4 regions of the Lysinibacillus sp. UBA6686 genome follow, and region 4 is predicted to be linked to each of the others. Evidence: riboswitches for the same ligand, from Rfam matches in the RefSeq annotation. Region 4 holds a riboswitch; each other region holds the start of a gene.

Region 1 (4,532 bases), on a different contig from region 4:
CATTCAGGGAAGCGGATATCATAGCAAATTACCCCCGCTGCCTCTATATCTCCGAGTGTAAAGCGATTCATCTCATTGCCTGCCTCTAAATATAAATGCTCGTCCATTAAACGGAAGAGATGCGCCTTGCTATATTCACCTACTAGCTCACCATTTTTATCAAACGTATACATTGTATTGTAAAATTTATCGCTCTTTTTTGTTGCAACAGAGCCGCCCACAATATGTACACTAAGTTCCTTTGCCAAACTTGCTAAAAAGGCTTTCGTACGCACCCCATCTTCATCCGCTAGCTCTGGTAAACGCTCAAGTGCATAGCCTGTATTCCACATTTCTGGTAATACAATAATTTCTGCACCTTGATTTGCCGTTTCTCGAATCTTCTCCTCAGCTCGGGAAAAATTTTCATCTACTTTGCCAAAGCCTACATTCAATTGAATACAGCCAATTTTCATCCCATTTCCTCCTTTAGATATTTTTAAGTTTGTTTTCGCTTTTACACATTCCATTATACAATATTTAATTCTAGACTAATTTAAATTAATCCAGTTAGTTAATCATTCGATGTTGCCGCTTTGTTGTAAGAGTAGTAACTTCAATTGGTGTCGTATCTCGTATCGTACCATCCTAGCTTATAATTTGGTCGCCTGTAGTTTTCAGAGACTTTCAAACCTTTTATAAATAAAGGGTCTAGACAATTAGTAAAAAAAGTAATAGTATTTGCATCATATTCTTTAATAATAATTATTATATTCTGAAAAAGGTGGATGTGCATGGAATTCTCAAAAAAACTACAGCAACTCCCAACTCAGTTTTTTGCAGCACTTGTGCAAAAAGTAAATACAGCCTTGGCAGAGGGGCGCGATGTAATTAATCTTGGGCAGGGAAATCCTGATCAACCTACTCCTCCTCATATTATTAAGGCTCTACAGGAGGCAGCCGAAAATCCTCTTAATCATAAATATCCACCATTTCGTGGCATTGCTGAATTACGCCAAGCTGCGGCAGATTTCTACAAACGTGAATACAATGTAGACATTAATCCTGACACAGAGGTGGCTATTCTTGGTGGTACAAAAATTGGTCTTGTTGAACTACCTTTAGCTATATTAAATCCTGGCGATACAATGCTATTACCCGATCCTGGCTATCCCGATTACTTATCAGGTGTCGTATTAGGAGATGTAAATTTTGAAGTACTGCCACTTTTTGCAGAAAATAGCTTCCTCCCTGATTACGCAGCTTTACCTGATAATATAAAAGAAAAGGCGAAACTTCTATATTTGAATTATCCTAATAACCCAACTGGTGGTACTGCAACAATTGAATTTTTCGAGGAAACCGTTCGCTTTGCAAAAGAGCATAATATCATCGTTTCACATGATTTTGCCTATGGGGCAATTGGATTTGATGGAAACAAACCTGTTAGCTTCCTACAGGCAGATGGTGCTAAAGATGTTGGAATAGAAATGTACACTCTATCCAAAACATACAATATGGCAGGCTGGCGCATTGGCTTTGCAGTTGGGAATGCCGATATTATCGCTGCTATCAATTTAATACAAGATCATCTATTTTGTAGTCAATTCCCTGCTGTACAACAAGCAGCGGCGATTGCACTCTCAGCATCACAGGAATGTGCAAATGAGCTCAGAGCTACTTATGAACGTCGACGCAATGTCCTAATTGAGGAGGCTCAGCGTATTGGCTGGCACGTAACTGCACCTAAGGGCTCCTTTTTTGCATGGCTCCCTGTTCCAGTAGGCTATACTAGTGAACAATTTGCAGATCTCTTACTCGACAAAGCAGATATTGCTGTAGCAGCGGGAAATGGCTTTGGGCAATATGGCGAGGGCTATGTCCGTGTTGGCTTACTTGTAAGCGAAGAACGTTTACGCGAAGCTATAAATCGAATCGAACAATTAAATTTATTTATATAAACAAATTCAATAAAAACTGTTCTACAGCCATGCCATAGAACAGTTTTTTCATTTCTCAATCTTTCTTGGACTCTGTAAGTCTTTTTCTAAGGGATAAAATTGAATATGTCCTGTTTCATCATCAAATTTGCGTAAATGCTGAATGTCCTGTACCTCAGCCAAAACGATATCGGCCGTAATCACAATATTTCCGCCCTTCATCAAATGTCCTCCCGATACTTGACCCCATTGATCACTCATTGATCCATGAAGATGCGTCTCATATTCTCCATCACGTTTACACACAACACCAGCACCTTGAATAAATTCAAGTGGTCCTTCTTTTTTTATCACTTCACTGAAACGGACATTGATTTTAGAGATCTCATCTGGTACTAAATAAACAAAACTACTATTTTTCAAACTACCAATACAGCTAACGATGGTAGCTGACTCAATATCGTTCTCTTGACAGATAGCCTCTATTCCCTCAATCATATCAGTCCCCATTAAAATACGAGCACTAATGACTTTTCCAAATGCTCCAACTCCATAATTTACTCTTATAGACATCTCTACACCTCTTTTTGTTACTTTATTGGCTTTATCCTGATTTAGTGGACAATAAACACCCGCTAAATAAAATAAAAAATCAAAATATTTATTGACTAATAATAACCTATAATTTATATTAGTTCTATCGGATTTATAAAAATACTATATATCTCTTATCAAGAGTAGCTGAGGGACTGGCCCTATGAAGCTCGGCAACCTCCTTTTTAAAGGAAGGTGCTAAATCCTGCAAACGATCATCGTTTGATAGATAAGAGAGGACGTTTTTTCATGAGCCTCTCTTAGTTTATAAGAGAGTTTTTTTATTTTTAAAAATCGATAAAACAAACTTTGGAGGTCATTTTCATGAAGAAACGAAACAAATTTTTATTAGGCTTAGCAGGTCTTACATTAGCAGCAGCGTTAGTAGGTTGCGGTACAAAAGAAGATAGTAAAGAAGACCAAGGTAAGGCTATTGATGAAAATAAGATCGTAGTAGGTGTTACTTCTGGTCCACATGAACAAATTGCAGAGGTTGCGGCAAAAGTGGCAAAGGAAAAAGGCCTGGAAGTAGAGCTTAAATCCTTCTCTGATTATGTTTTACCTAATACCTCGTTAGCTGAAGGTGATCTTGATGCAAATAGCTATCAGCACGAGCCTTTCTTAGATACTTTTAATAAAGATCACGATACAGACTTAGTACCAGTTGGAAAAACTATTCTGAATCCAATGGGTGTTTACTCTGAAAAATATAAATCTTTTGATGAAATACCAGACGGAGCAACATTTGGTTTACCAAACGATCCGACAAACGGTGCCCGTGCACTATTTGTTCTGCAAGAGGCTGGCTATATTAAATTAAAAGAAGGTGCTGGGCTAACAGCGTCTATCCGAGACGTCGAAGAAAACAAGAAAAATTTAAAATTCATAGAGTTAGAGGCTGCCCAAATTCCGAAACAACTTAGTGAGGTTGATGTAGCAGCTATTAATACAAACTTTGCGCTGGAGGCTGGCATTAATCCTAAAAAAGATTCTATCCTTTTAGAATCTACTGACTCTCCTTATGTAAACTATATTGTAGTACGTGCTGAAAATGAGAATGATCCAACGATTAAAAAATTTGTTGAAGCTTATCAATCTGATGAAGTACGCAAATTTATTGAAGATGAATTTAAGGGTTCTGTAATTGCAAGCTGGTAAGTAGCTAAAAAATAAAACAGGGTTTTTCCCCATCCTCCACTGATTAATCGGTGAAAATATCGGGCTTATTGCTGTTAGATTCCTTCTCAGCATTATTTGTTCTTGAAGTGGGAATTTCACAGCCCATTAAGCGGGATAAAATAAGAATCTGCGAGACTCCTTTGGGAAAGCGAGCAGATTCTTGCTTTTTAGAAAGGAGACATCCAGATGATTCGATTAGAAAATATATCTAAAGAATTTAAAACAAAGAAAGGTATTGTCAGAGCAGTTGATGGGATTAACCTTCATGTTAAAAAAGGTGAAATTCATGGGGTTATTGGCTATAGTGGCGCAGGTAAAAGCACACTTATTCGCTGTGTTAACCTATTGGAACGTCCAACTACAGGAAAAGTTTGGATCAACAATGTGGATATTACTTCCCTTTCCCTTAATGATCTTCGTAAAACCCGTCAAAAAATAGGGATGATTTTCCAGCATTTTAATCTCTTAAAAACCGCGACCGTTTATAACAATATAGCTGTCCCATTAAAGCTACTTGGCTATAACGATACCGAAGTGAAAAATCGTGTGGCGAAATATGCTGAAATTGTTGGCTTAACAGAAAAATTAGAAAGCTTTCCAAGTCAGCTTTCAGGTGGACAAAAACAACGTGTTGCTATTGCACGTGCGTTGGCACAAGAACCAGAAATCTTACTAAGTGATGAAGCGACTAGTGCACTTGATCCAGAAACAACAGAAGCCATTCTTGAGCTTTTATTGAAAATTAATCGTGAGCTAGGCATTACTATTTTACTCATTACCCATGAAATGAATGTCATACAAAAAATCTGCGATGACGTATCTGTTCTTGAGGCAGGGAAA
Region 2 (4,532 bases), on a different contig from region 4:
TGGAGGAGTATATACATCATCCCAAAGATCAGTTGAATACAATACGAGCTATTTCTAAAATTTCAAATTTTGAGCAGCAATTAGTACTAGAGGCTTTTGAAAATACTGTTGAGCAGCACAAGGAGAATATGGAACGGAAAAAGGAAATAGTGGAGAAGGAGATCGTCGCGTCTACAGAAAGTCTTGCTACAATATCTCATGAAACAAATAACTCATTTCATCGAATAAGCAAGCAATCAGATGAAATTAAACAGTTTGCAAAAAACTCACTTTTGGTGTCGGCGATGGCTGAGAAGCAGGCATTAGAGGGGCGAGAACGAATAAAGAGCCAATCACAAAACATGTGTAATATTATTCACTTGCTGAAGGATATAACAGAAAATATTGAACAGTTGACTGGTATGTCCAAAGAAATGGAATCAATTATGAGTGTGGTTACTACTATTGCCAACCAGACTAATTTGTTAGCTTTAAACGCAGCTATTGAAGCAGCCCGTGCTGGAGAGGCGGGTAAAGGCTTTAATATTGTTGCAGATGAGGTTCGAAAACTATCGATTCAAACAAAAGATTCTGTGACCTCAGTAGCCATGTTGTTACATAAAACAAATGAACGGACAAATAAGCTAACACATTCTCTTAATAATATTCAAGAAGAGGTCATATCTGGCAAGGAAAATATGGTTCAAACAGAAGGGCAATTTACGAAAATATTAGAATCGATGACAGAAGCAAAAGAGCAAAATGATAGTATGGAAAAAGAAGTATTAGCGATAGCGGAGGTTCTTAATGAGCTAGGGATTGCCTTTGAAGAAGTAACGAATTCAGCTGAGAAATTAGCAAATGTTGCCCAACACTTAAATTAATTCATGGTAAGGATAATTTTTATTGTGGCAACTGAAATCTACAGCCTATAAACACTATAACAACCATTAATACATGGTGTTAAATGGTTCTTTAGTAAATATTAGCTAGTGAATTGCCGAGATTTTAAGTTCAATGGTATTTTTTGTTTCATCATGAAAAGATACATATTTAGTCATAGTAATGGAGCTATCCTCGCACTGGATAGCTCCATTTTTGCTAAATTTGTAAAGGGTTTAGCGTAATTTTCAATAAAAAGGGTTTATACTAAAGGAAGACAACAAAAATTAGGGGCGGTTAATATGGAAACAGTGGTTGTATTAGGTGGAGGAATTACGGGTTTATGTACGATGCATTATTTACAGCGTCAAGTGAAGGAAAAAAAAATAGATGTAAGGCTGGTGCTTGTTGAAAAAAATACATATCTAGGTGGTAAGTTGTACTCTGAATACGAACAGGGATTCATTATGGAGACAGGGGCAGATTCAATTGTAGCTCGTCATAAAGGTGTTATGGAGCTGGTTGAAGAGCTTAATTTTAAGCAAGATTTGGTATACAACGAAACGGGGATTTCTTATATATACACAAATAATGAGCTCCATGCCATTCCGGCAGATTCAACGTTCGGTATTCCGATGAGCCTTCACTCCCTAGAAGAAAGCACACTTGTATCCGAAGAAGGTAAAAAAGAAGCGTTAAAGGATTTGACAATGCCAAATGTAGGCTTTACAAAAGACAGCTCAATTGGAGAATTTTTAACGTACTATTTAGGGGAGGAGCTTGTTCAAAATCAAATAGCGCCAGTATTAGCAGGTGTGTATTCAGGAGATTTACATCAACTATCGATTGCCTCAACATTACCTTATTTAATTGATTATAAAAATGAGTACGGTAGTATTATTAAAGGTTTTGACGCAAATCGAGAACAATTTGTAAAAGCTGCTAATAAAAAATTTATTTCATTTAAAAATGGTTTATCGTCTTTAATTGATCGTCTTGAAGAAACGTTAACTGATGTAGAAATTTTAAAGGGAATTAGCACTACAAGTGTCAACAAGCAGGAAGATCACTACCAAGTTACTTTAGCAAATGATACGATCATTGAAGCAGATCATGTAGTTTTAGCATTACCTAATGAAACTGTACAGCACTTATTACAGGATGCAACATTGAACCGTTATTTTGACCAATTCAATACTGCCTCCGCTATTACAATTTATTTAGGATTCGATGTACCCGATAGTAGATTACCAGCTGATGGAACAGGCTTTATTGTGTCTCATAATTCAAATGTAATCTGTAATGCATCGACATGGACAAGCCGTAAGTGGAAGCATACTTCAGCAAATGAGCAATTACTTGTTCGACTCTTCTATAAAAGCATTAACCCTGCGTATGAGAAGTTACGTAGGATGACAGATGAAGAATTAGCAGTTGTTGCCTTAGAGGATGTAAGAAAAAGCTTGGGGATTAAAGAAAAACCAAGTGTCGTGAATGTAAGTAGATGGATTGATCAAATGCCGAAATATGATTTAGCACATCGTGAGGCATTACAGGGCTTATTACGAGAGCTCGAAACAAATTATCCAAATTTATCCATTGCAGGCTGCTCTTATTTTGGTGTAGGTATAGGAGCTTGTATTCAAAACGGTAAAAAAATAGGGGATAATATTGCTGGAAAATTATCTTAATTGCAGAATATAAGACAAAAAATTATATTTTTCGTTTGAAATATCCTTTGTTACGTGAAATAGTCTTGACTCAAACGTTTGTTAACGTTATGATTCTTTTAATTATTTAAAAAATTCATACTAAATTCTTATCAAGAGAAGCTGAGGGACTGGCCCAATGACGCTTCAGCAACCAACTTTTTGTCAGGTGCTAAATCCAGAAGACCCTATGGTCGAAGATGAGAAGGAACAAAATTACGAAACGTAAAAGCCTTCTTTGTGTTAAAGAAGGCTTTTTTATTATAGAAAAATAGGAAGAGGGGCTAGTTTTATGGGATTGCTTGAAAAGTTAAAAACGCATGTTCTGACAGCAGATGGTGCAATTGGTACGGTATTATACGGCTATGGCTTGGAATACTGTCATGAGGAAATGAATGTTCAAAGACCAGAATTAATTGAAAAGATTCATAGAGAGTATATCGCAGCTGGAGCCGACATTATTCAAACAAATACTTATGGAGCGAATGCCATAAAATTAGCACGTTACGGATTAGAATCGCGTGTTCAGCAGTTTAATGAAGCAGCTATGACGATTGCCAAGCGAGCAGCTGCAGATGGAGGTCAATTTGTTTTAGGGACTATTGGGGGGATTCGAGGCATTCGAAAAAGCGATGCAACGTTAGAAGAAATTTTAGCGACTGTTGAAGAGCAAGCAACAGTGTTACTGGCTGGGAATCCAGACGGCCTTTTACTTGAAACCTATTATGATTTTGAAGAATTAACGGCGACATTAAAAATGCTTCGAACAAAAACCAAGTTGCCAATCATTGCGCAAGTTTCAATGCATGAACCGGGAGTATTGCAAAATGGTAAGAGTTTAAATAACGCTCTACATGAACTTGAAGCGCTTGGAGCTGATATTGTAGGTGTTAACTGTCGTTTAGGTCCATTCCATACGATTCAAGCATTTGAAGGTGTAGAGCTTCCTGAGAAGGCATTTATGTCAGCATATCCAAATGCATCTCTTCTAGATTTAGAAGACGGGCGTGTTGTTTATGAGTCAGAGACAGACTATTTTGGTCGAGCAGCTGTAGCACTTCGAGATCAAGGCGTCCGTTTAATAGGTGGATGCTGTGGTACAACACCAAAGCATATTGCTGCAGCGAAAAAATACTTAGAGGAATTATCTCCAGTAGAAGAAAAATTAGCGAAGCCTGAGAAAGTAGAGATTGTACGTGAGGCAGAACCTTCAAGATTCGAGCCACTGCATATAAAAGTAAAACGTCAACGTTCGGTTATAGTAGAGTTAGATACACCAAGACATTTAGAAATCGATGGCTTTATTAAAGGTGCTAAAAAATTATATGAGGCAGGCGCAGATGTGGTGATGATGGCGGATAATTCCCTAGCATCGCCAAGAATAAGTAATGTGGCAATGGGCGCTTTATTGAAAGAAACACATGGGGTACGCCCGTTAACACATATTACATGCCGAGATCGTAATTTAATTGGGCTTCAATCCCATTTAATGGGTTTAAATGCACTAGGCATTCATGATATTTTAGCGGTTACTGGAGATCCAACAAAGGTTGGGGATTTCCCAGGGGCAACGAGTGTTTATGACGTATCATCAATGGAGCTTATCCAATTAATCAAACAGTTAAATGAAGGTGTATCTTTTTCAGGGAAGCCGCTACGTCAAAAGGCAAATTTCTCTGTAGCCGCAGCGTTTAATCCGAATGTCCGTGTATTAGACCGAGCTGTATCTCGATTAGAAAAGAAAATTGAACATGGGGCAGATTATTTTATTTCACAGCCTGTCTATACAAAGGAAAAAATTGTAGAAATTTATGAGGCGACAAAGCATTTAGAAGCACCAATTTATATAGGAATTATGCCAGTTACGAGCTATAAAAGTGCAGAGTTCTTACATCATGAAGTTCCCGGCATTAAATTATCTGAAGACGCATTAGCACGGATGAAGGCTTGTGGTGAGGATAA
Region 3 (4,532 bases), on a different contig from region 4:
TGAGGTGCTACTGTCTTTTCCGGATCAATTACTCGATTACGCTGCTTTACTCGAATTTTAAAATCACCTGGCTTTATCGTTAGAGTTTGCTGTATTTTTAATTGATAATTGTCATAATCGATTAATTCAAAACGCTGTAAAATCATTCCTAATACCAATGTTGCTTCATGAAGGGCAAATTGCATGCCGATACAGGCACGCTGACCATTGCCAAACGGTTTAAAGGCATGTGTAGGAACATTCTGAGAATCTTCAAAGCGCTCTGGATAAAATTGTTCCGCATTTTCACCCCACGCATTTTTATCACGATGAAGCTGTGGCAGAAGGACACTGATATTGTCACCTTTTTTAATCAGGTACTTGTCGCCAATGACAGTATCCTCTTTTGCATAAAGCTCAAAGCCAGGTGCTGTCGGCCATAATCGTAATGATTCATTTAAAATTAGGCGAATGTACTTTAGCTGTAAAATCTGTTCATATGTCGGTGTTTCTTGAGTCAAGATTTGATCAACTTCAGCATAAGCCTTCTCTAAAACTTCAGGATGCTTGATTAAAAAATAGAGTGCAAAGGACAGCAATCCGCTAGTCGTTTCATGTCCGGCTATCAAAAATGTGATGATTTGATAACGAATATTTTCATCGCTCAGTGTTTCTCCTGTGTCTGGATCTTTTATATTTAACATGCGGCCTAGTAAATCTATCTGCTCTTGTGTACCTCTTGCCTTTCGCTCCTCAATAATTTTATCTACTAATGTAAACATTGTTTCAATGTCTTCGTTAAATTGGCGCCTTGTGCCAACCATCATCAGATTTTGTATCTTTAATCGAGAACTTTTTAACATAGCTTCATTTAAAGCACGGACCATGCTCATAATAAAAGGGCTATGTGTTTCTCTATAAAAGCTATTAAAGCGATAATTGAAGCCACAAAGTCCAATTGTATCTAGCGTCAATCGTGTCATATCCTCAGGGACATCAATTTCTTCCATCGGATTTAAGCGTTCCCATTTTTGTATCAGCTGTGTGCTAATATCTATCATCATCGAATGATAATCTTTCATAGCATGTTTACTAAACGTGGGAAGTAGGATGTTATGAGCCTTTTGCCAATTCGGTTCAGTTGTTCTGCTTGTAAATAGACCATCACCGCCAAAAGCACGAACATTTTCCAACTCACTATATATCTGTTTATCAAAACGAGAAACATCACAAACATCAGCTACCAATTCATGACCAGATATTACTAAGCTAGTATAACCTGGAATTTCTAATCGATATATCGGCCCATACTCTTCTGCAAGCTTACAAAGTGATAATGTTGGCTGCTCTTTATCGATTAAAGGCAAATGGCCAAGTGGACCAAATGTTTTTGGTTTTGGAACATCCTCTACACTAATCATCATGAATCCCTTCTTTCAGTAAATTTAAAATGATAGTTAAATCTATCATTTGATAAAATAATATACCATGCATTATGTAGATTCAACTTTATAGAAATTGTAAAAGGAAAAAATGGCAGTATTTGTGAACAAAGAGTGAAATAGCAAAAGCCCAACCTCTCACTCTAATCAGTTGAGACATTGGGCTTTTGAACCTTAAATTTAATTAAATATGATATTCAATTTCATCAACGAAATCCCATTCATATGGTGTTTCCTGATAAACATAGTAATTCAACCAGTTTGAGAATAACAAATGGGTGTGGGCACGCCATGTATTAATGGGCTCATTTGCTGGGTCGTCATTCGGGAAATAGTTCACCGGGACAGCAATGTCTAACCCTTTCGCAACATCTCGTCCGTATTCATCTGCTAAGGTTGTCGCGTCATATTCAAGATGACCTGTAATCATAATGTTTTTATTATCCTTGGACTGCACAATAAATACACCAGCTTCCTCTGAATAGGACAGTAAACGTAAATCAGGGTGATTGCGTACTTCATCGATTGAAACAGATGTATAACGAGAATGTGGTGCTGTAAATAAATCACTAAAGCCACGCACTAAGTCCACTGTTAAATCTGTAATAACATGCGAGTAAACCCCTGAGCATTTTGCTGGAAGTTCAACCTTCCCGATCCCATAATGATGATATAAAGCAGCCTGTGCCCCCCAACATATATGTAGAATCGATGTAACGTTTTTCTTAGACCAATCCATAATTTGTGAGATTTCCTGCCAGTAATTCACCTCTTCAAAAGCCATTTTCTCTACAGGCGCTCCCGTAATAATCATGCCGTCAAAGCGGCGATGACGAATTTGTTGGAAAGTTGTGTAAAAAAGCTGTAAATGTGATTTACTAACATTTTTTGATTCATGTGTTGCTGTATTTAAAAATGTAATATTGACCTGCAGTGGAGTATTCCCGAGTAAGCGCAGTAACTGCAGCTCTGTCTTCTCTTTCTCAGGCATTAAGTTTAAAATTAATATATTTAATGGACGAATTTGTTGTGTTTTCGCACGATCCTCTTCCATCACGAAGATTTTTTCCTCTCGTAAATGTTCTCCAGCTGGTAAGTTCTTTGGAATATTAATTGGCATCTTGCATTCCCCTCTCTTTTATTTATAAATGTGTTAATCGTAATGATTACAATGACACTTTTATGAAATTAAAAAATCCCCCTCATTCCATGCGAGATAGAATGAGAAGGACTTTACCACGTTCACTCTTATCTCTCAAAGGAAAAACCCTTTGCTGGAATTAGCACCTTTCTAACATTTGTTAGAGGTTGCTGAAGCGTCATCGGGCCAAATCCCTCAGCTTCTCTTGATAAGATTATTTAATTAAAATGAATTGTAACATGAACAATTAAGAATATCAATAAAACATAGAATATTTCGTCATTACAATGCATGTTCAGCTCAATTTTGATGAACACTAATTATCATAGCAACATATGAAATTTTATGGTAAACATGCTGTAATTATGTTAACATATACCTTTAGTAACAGAGAGGAACGTGAACTAGCTTGATTAAAATTGAATTTCCGAAACCAGATATAGTCATTCGCCAGCGTGAGCAGGATATAAAACCTGGAGATGTACCCATTACACCATACCACGGGTTTATTGACTTCCATAAAATCACACGAGACAAAGGTGGCATTTTCTTATTTTACAATGAGAAAAATGAGCTTTTATTTGTCGGTAAAGCACGTAAAATTCGTCAACGTATAAAAAAGCATTTTGAAGACAATGTATCGCCTATGAAAAATCATCGTCAAGAAATTTTCAAAATTGAGGTATATGAAATCGAAGATCCGATGGAACGTGAAATTTACGAAACATATGCCATTAATGTTTTCCGTTCTAAATATAATGTTGATAAAGTATTTTATTAAAAAAGAATCTGCTTGCCTCTTAAGTATTAGGCAAGCAGATTCTTTATTTTTTACTCTACAAAAAATGCCTTTCGTTCTTTCGTAATCCATTCCTCAAGCTCATGATCATCTCGTCTTAGTAGACGATTAATAAGGACGTCATGCCAAATATAATCTTCTAATAAATAGATGTGAACCGGATCATTTGTAATAAAAGCGGTTTCAAGATTTGAAGGAGAATGTCCATAAATCATCTCTTGCCCATCGATAGACAAGATAAACCAATGGGGAGTGGAAGATTTTTTTGTATAATAGGTCATTCGATGCCTATCAATGGATGACACAGGCTCATCCACGTATAGCGTAATACCATGTACAGCGACCTGTTCAGCCACCTCATAAATATCCTCTCGTAATGCTTCATACATCTCTTCCCACATAGAAAGAAGTACTTTTTTCTCAGCTTTTTTTAATAATGACTGACAATAATTAATAATGGTCTGCCTGCCTTTTAGCATTAACACTTTAGGCTCCGCTTCCTGCTCCTTAGATTCTAATTTCTCTAATTGATCACTAATAGACGTAAAATTCGATTGCCAACGCTGCTGTATTTGCTGCAGAAACATCTCAACAGGAATGGAACAATAAGTTGTTTGATCAACAGCTTCCTCTTTTAGCACTAATCCTTTTTCAACGAGTACATCCAGAATGTCATAAATTCTTGCTCGAGGAATACCAGAATTTTTGCTGACCTGATAAGCACTAATATGGCTCTTTTGTACAAGTGCTGTATAGGCCTTTGCTTCATATTCTGTAAATCCTAGCTCTTTTAATTGGGCGATTAATTCATCCATCCAATCCCTCCATTTCCTTTATTATAGAATAATTTAACGAATAGAAGCCAATGAAAAAAATATCTTTACAGAGAAACGAAAATTAGTTACTATTTCAGTAGTAACTATGTAATGAGGTGTCAACATGTTTTTTGAAGTAGATGTAAATGTAGTAATTTTATTGATCGCGTTTGGGTTTCTCGCTGCTTTTGTAGACTCAGTGGTTGGCGGTGGAGGCTTAATCTCATTACCTGCTCTGTTGTTTGCGGGTTTAAATCCTGCAGCAGCGGTTGCAACCAATAAGCTAGCAGGTACCATGGGTTCATTAACCTCTACAATTTCCTTTTATCGTTCAGGACAGCTAGACATTCGTTCTG
Region 4 (4,532 bases):
GCTGTAGCCTTTTCAATAAAGCTTTGATAAACTTTTTTAGATATTTCATAATCAATTTGTAAATAAACCTTGTTTATTTGTTTAGTTTCTAAAAACTCCAAGGTATTAATTTCGTTATCTACAAGTATCCACGGATTCCAAATCCATGTAGAACGTTCATCTTCTGTAATATTATCCGCCTTTATAATTGTACTATTAAGTGACATAAATAAAATGCATATGATCACTAACTTAAAACTTCGACTTTTAATAATTTTACACAACTCCTTTCTACAAACTAGTTATACCATATCGAAAATTTTTATAAATAGGGATATATTTCATTTTATAATTTTTCTTCATAAAGTAGGGTTTTTTTCTTAAATACCTGTTTAACCTAACTCAATTTTTACAAAAAAATAGTACAAACCTTGGTTTGTACTATTTAACAGTTTATTTTATTACAATAAATTATTTAACTGGTAGAACTGCACCTTTCCATTCTTCAAGCATGAAGTCTTGGATTTCTTTAGAAGTTAATACTTCTACTAATTTTTTAATTTCTGGTTTTGTTTCATCACCAGCACGTACAGCTATAATATTAAGGTATGGAGACTTTTCACTCTCTTCAAGAGCAATAGCATCTTCAATTGGGTTTAAGCCGTTGTCGATTGCATAGTTAGAGTTAATAAGAACTGCATCACCTTCATTATTTTCATACATTTGCACAAGCATTTCAGGTGCTGTATTTGCATCGAATTTAAAGTTTTTAGGATTTTCTGCGATATCCTTGATTTCTGCTGCTGTTTTATCAACACCATCTTTTAATTTAATTAAGCCCTTAGCTTCTAATAATGAAAGCATACGACCGTGGTCTGAAACTGAGCTAGAAAGTAAAATTGTTGCGCCCTTTGGTAGATCCTCAAGAGATTTATATTTTTTAGAGTAGATACCGATTGGCTCAATATGAATGCTACCAGCATTGACGAAATCATAGCCATTATCTTTAATTTGTAAATCAAAATAAGGAATATGTTGGAAATAGTTAGCATCAAGGTCTTTTGATGCTAAATCTTGGTTTGGTAATACATAATCTGTATACGTTTCAATTTTAAGATCAATACCTTCTTTTGCTAAAATAGGTTTTGCTTTTTCTAAAATTACTGCGTGTGGTGTATTAGAGGCACCTACAGTTAATGTCACATTTTCTTTACTATCTGTTTTATCTTCTGTTGATGCACCTGAGCTTGCATCGTCTTTTTTACCAGCACCGCAAGCCGCTAAAGCTAGCACTAATACTGATAAGAATAATCCTGTTAATAGCTTCTTCATTTTATTACACTCCCTTTTATTTTGTTCAAAGTATGTTAACGGCAGAAAACCGAAATAACCTTTAACGTTTATCTGTTTTAGCTGTAATCATATCGCCTATCCATTGAATAATAAATACGACTACTAAGATTAGAATAGTTGCCATTAATGTCACATCTGAGCGATTACGCTGGAAGCCATCCAAGAAGGCTAAGTTTCCTAACCCGCCGGCACCAATAATTCCTGCCATTGCTGTATAACCAACAAGCGCTACAGCTGTTACAGTAATACCTGAAATAAGCGCAGGTAATGATTCTGGAATTAACACTTTCCATATAATAGTAGATGTTTTAGCACCCATTGAACGCGCTGCCTCGATTACCCCTCTATCAATTTCACGTAATGCAATCAATACCATACGTGCATAGAATGGTGCTGCACCAATAATTAGTGCTGGCAACGCAGCATTGGCTCCACGGATTGTGCCAAGCAAAAATTTTGTAAATGGAATTAATAAAATAATTAACACGATAAATGGAATCGAACGGAAAATATTTACGAGTGAACCTGTTAAGAAATTAACAATTTTATTAGCCCATAGTTGATGGGGACTTGTTAAAAATAATACGATTCCAATTAATAAGCCAAGGATGAATGTTACTACGGTTGAAATAGCTGTCATATACAGTGTTTCATAGGTAGCTGCCCACATTCGCTCCCAGTCGACATTCGGAAAGAGATTAGTTAGCATTTGCAATCACCTCCGTTTGTACTTCAACTGTATTTAAGTAACCTAGTGCATCAGCCACATTTGACTCGGTTCCATCAATTTGCACAATAAGCGTACCGTAAGCACCATTTTTTGTTTGAGAGATATTACCGTGCACAATACTAACTTCTACATCAAAGTGCTTGACGAGGTGTGAAATAACGGGCTGCTCTGTTTTTTCTCCCACAAAAATTAGCTTAACAAGTTGTCCAGTTGGATAATTTGCTTTTATTTGTGCAACCGTCTCCTGCGTTTCCTTCGTATCTGTAATTTGTGATACAAATTTTTTCGTAATAGCAGCTTGAGGTGCCTGGAATACTTGTAATACCTCACCACGTTCTACTATTTCGCCTGCCTCCATTACTGCTACACGATGGCAGATTTTACGGATAACGTGCATTTCATGTGTGATTAACACAATAGTTAATCCTAAACGTTCGTTAATATCTACAAGTAAATCCAGGATTGCATCGGTAGTCTCTGGGTCAAGTGCTGAGGTTGCCTCATCACATAATAAAACCTCTGGATTATTAGCAAGTGCTCGAGCAATGCCGACACGCTGCTTTTGACCGCCTGATAGCTGTGATGGATACGCCTGATCACGTCCATCTAAACCAACAAGAGTAATCAATTCCTTCACACGTGCATCACGCTGAGCCTTTGAAACACCTGCGATTTCTAGTGGAAAAGCGATATTTTCTTCAACGGTTCTAGACCATAGTAGATTAAAGTGCTGGAAAATCATACTTACCTTTTGTCTTGCATCTCTAAGCTTTTGCCCCTTAATAGATGAAAACTCTTGATTGTTAACCATCACCGTACCAGATGTTGGCTTTTCTAAACCGTTCAATAAACGAATCATTGTACTTTTACCAGCACCACTATAGCCGATAATGCCAAATATTTCACCTTTATTTATGGAAAGGTTTACGTCTTTGACTGCTATTAATTCGCCATTTGCGGTTTTGTATTTTTTCGTAATATTTTGAAGCTGGATCATAGCGAATACTCCTTTTCTCATATAGAAAACCCCTTCACTCACAGACAAGTAGAAGGGGTCACGTATTTATACGCTCAACCGTTCTCTCATCTTTCAAAGATAAATCTTTGGGTGATTTGGCACCTTTTCACGTTGTGATGGTTGCCGGGCTTCATAGGGCACTTCCCTCCGCCACTCTTCATAAGAGTTCGATATATTCAATGTTTTAGTAATATATTTGTTACTTTACCACGCTAGCAAACTTCAGTCAATTGATTTTTTTAACAATTCGTATAAAAACGGTACGGATTGAAAAGCATAGACTTTTTCTGTCACTTTTCCGCCATCACAGACGAGTAAACATGGTACACTTTCGATTTCGTAATCTAAGGCAATCTCTTCAACAAAATTTAAATTTGCTTTGCCGATTTGAAGCTTTGGCAGTAATTGCTCAACGATCATCATCATTTTCGATGCAACTGCACATGTACCACACATAGGTGTATATAAATAAAAGGCAGCTCTTTTCCCCGACTGGACAGCCGCGACCCACTGCTCTTTTGACCATTCTTCCATTTTTTCACGCAACCTTACAAAATATATTGATTATGGATTGAGAAATGTGCTCGCAACAATATCATTGCTAATACCTTTCTCGGAGTTGTCTCAACTTCTTTATACGTTGGCATTGTACGTAAATGCTCTGCCTCTGGATAATGTCTGTCCATTAATGCCCGTAGCTTATCCCCTGATGGATCTGCATCAAAAAATGTATAAAGCTCACAGCCCTCATATGGATCAAGCAGCACTTCTAATTGATGCACACCAATTGTACCATTCGTACAAAGTATTGTGACATCTTCACTTAAAATAGGTTCAATTTGAAGCTTATCCGAACGGCCTTCAACAATTAAGCATTTTCCCTCGAACATCACGCCACCCCCATTAGACATATCCCTTTTCCTTATAGTCATTATATCAATTAAGTGTCAACGATGGTAATGTTAGACACCCATTGGAAGCGACTATCTCCCCAACCATGAAGATAATAAAAAACGTCGGTGAATGCCGACGTTTTTCTATTAGGGCTTGTCTTATTCAGCGACCATTTCTTCGTATTGCTCTGCTGTCATAAGCTTTTCTACTTCTGATGCATCAGCAGGCTCAACAACGATCATCCAAGCTTTTTCATATGGTGATTCATTAACGAATTCTGGGCTATCTTCTAAATCTGCATTTACTTCAACTACAGTACCTGAAATTGGCGCATATAATTCAGAAACAGTTTTTACTGATTCTACGCTACCGAATGGATCGTCTGTTTTGATTTCATCGCCAACTTGTGGAAGCTCAACAAAAACGATATCTCCTAATTCAGATTGCGCGAAGTGTGTAATACCAATACGTACTTTTCCATCTTCTACTTTTACCCATTCATGTTCTTCAGAGTATCGTAAGTCTTTAGGTGTGCTCATGCAAAAAACCCCTCCATAA

Evidence for each region. A riboswitch is a leader RNA that binds a small molecule or an ion and turns the genes downstream of it on or off. The one in region 4 is predicted to bind S-adenosylmethionine.
Region 1: another riboswitch for S-adenosylmethionine. It lies ahead of B2R82_RS06805 (MetQ/NlpA family ABC transporter substrate-binding protein); the one in region 4 lies ahead of B2R82_RS15470 (methionine ABC transporter ATP-binding protein).
Region 2: another riboswitch for S-adenosylmethionine. It lies ahead of B2R82_RS10050 (bifunctional homocysteine S-methyltransferase/methylenetetrahydrofolate reductase); the one in region 4 lies ahead of B2R82_RS15470 (methionine ABC transporter ATP-binding protein).
Region 3: another riboswitch for S-adenosylmethionine. It lies ahead of metA (homoserine O-acetyltransferase MetA); the one in region 4 lies ahead of B2R82_RS15470 (methionine ABC transporter ATP-binding protein).

Annotation. Positions count from the first base shown of each region.
Region 1 is NZ_DKJS01000024.1:66,198-70,729, reverse strand. It holds gene B2R82_RS06820 (carbon-nitrogen family hydrolase) at 1-455, opposite strand, end outside; gene B2R82_RS06815 (pyridoxal phosphate-dependent aminotransferase) at 774-1,940, shown strand; gene B2R82_RS06810 (PPC domain-containing DNA-binding protein) at 1,989-2,492, opposite strand; SAM riboswitch class I at 2,645-2,749, shown strand; gene B2R82_RS06805 (MetQ/NlpA family ABC transporter substrate-binding protein) at 2,838-3,671, shown strand; gene B2R82_RS06800 (methionine ABC transporter ATP-binding protein) at 3,879-4,532, shown strand, end outside.
Region 2 is NZ_DKJS01000040.1:3,882-8,413, forward strand. It holds gene B2R82_RS10040 (globin-coupled sensor protein) at 1-863, shown strand, start outside; gene B2R82_RS10045 (protoporphyrinogen oxidase) at 1,164-2,552, shown strand; SAM riboswitch class I at 2,678-2,777, shown strand; gene B2R82_RS10050 (bifunctional homocysteine S-methyltransferase/methylenetetrahydrofolate reductase) at 2,863-4,532, shown strand, end outside.
Region 3 is NZ_DKJS01000046.1:49,220-53,751, forward strand. It holds gene B2R82_RS12335 (bifunctional cytochrome P450/NADPH--P450 reductase) at 1-1,400, opposite strand, end outside; gene metA (homoserine O-acetyltransferase MetA) at 1,606-2,541, opposite strand; SAM riboswitch class I at 2,667-2,777, opposite strand; gene B2R82_RS12345 (nucleotide excision repair endonuclease) at 2,972-3,343, shown strand; gene B2R82_RS12350 (TrmB family transcriptional regulator) at 3,394-4,176, opposite strand; gene B2R82_RS12355 (TSUP family transporter) at 4,301-4,532, shown strand, end outside.
Region 4 is NZ_DKJS01000059.1:45,004-49,535, forward strand. It holds gene B2R82_RS15455 (amidase) at 1-206, opposite strand, end outside; gene B2R82_RS15460 (MetQ/NlpA family ABC transporter substrate-binding protein) at 451-1,311, opposite strand; gene B2R82_RS15465 (methionine ABC transporter permease) at 1,373-2,041, opposite strand; gene B2R82_RS15470 (methionine ABC transporter ATP-binding protein) at 2,031-3,059, opposite strand; SAM riboswitch class I at 3,143-3,246, opposite strand; gene B2R82_RS15475 (thioredoxin family protein) at 3,303-3,614, opposite strand; gene B2R82_RS15480 (hypothetical protein) at 3,629-3,970, opposite strand; gene gcvH (glycine cleavage system protein GcvH) at 4,133-4,513, opposite strand.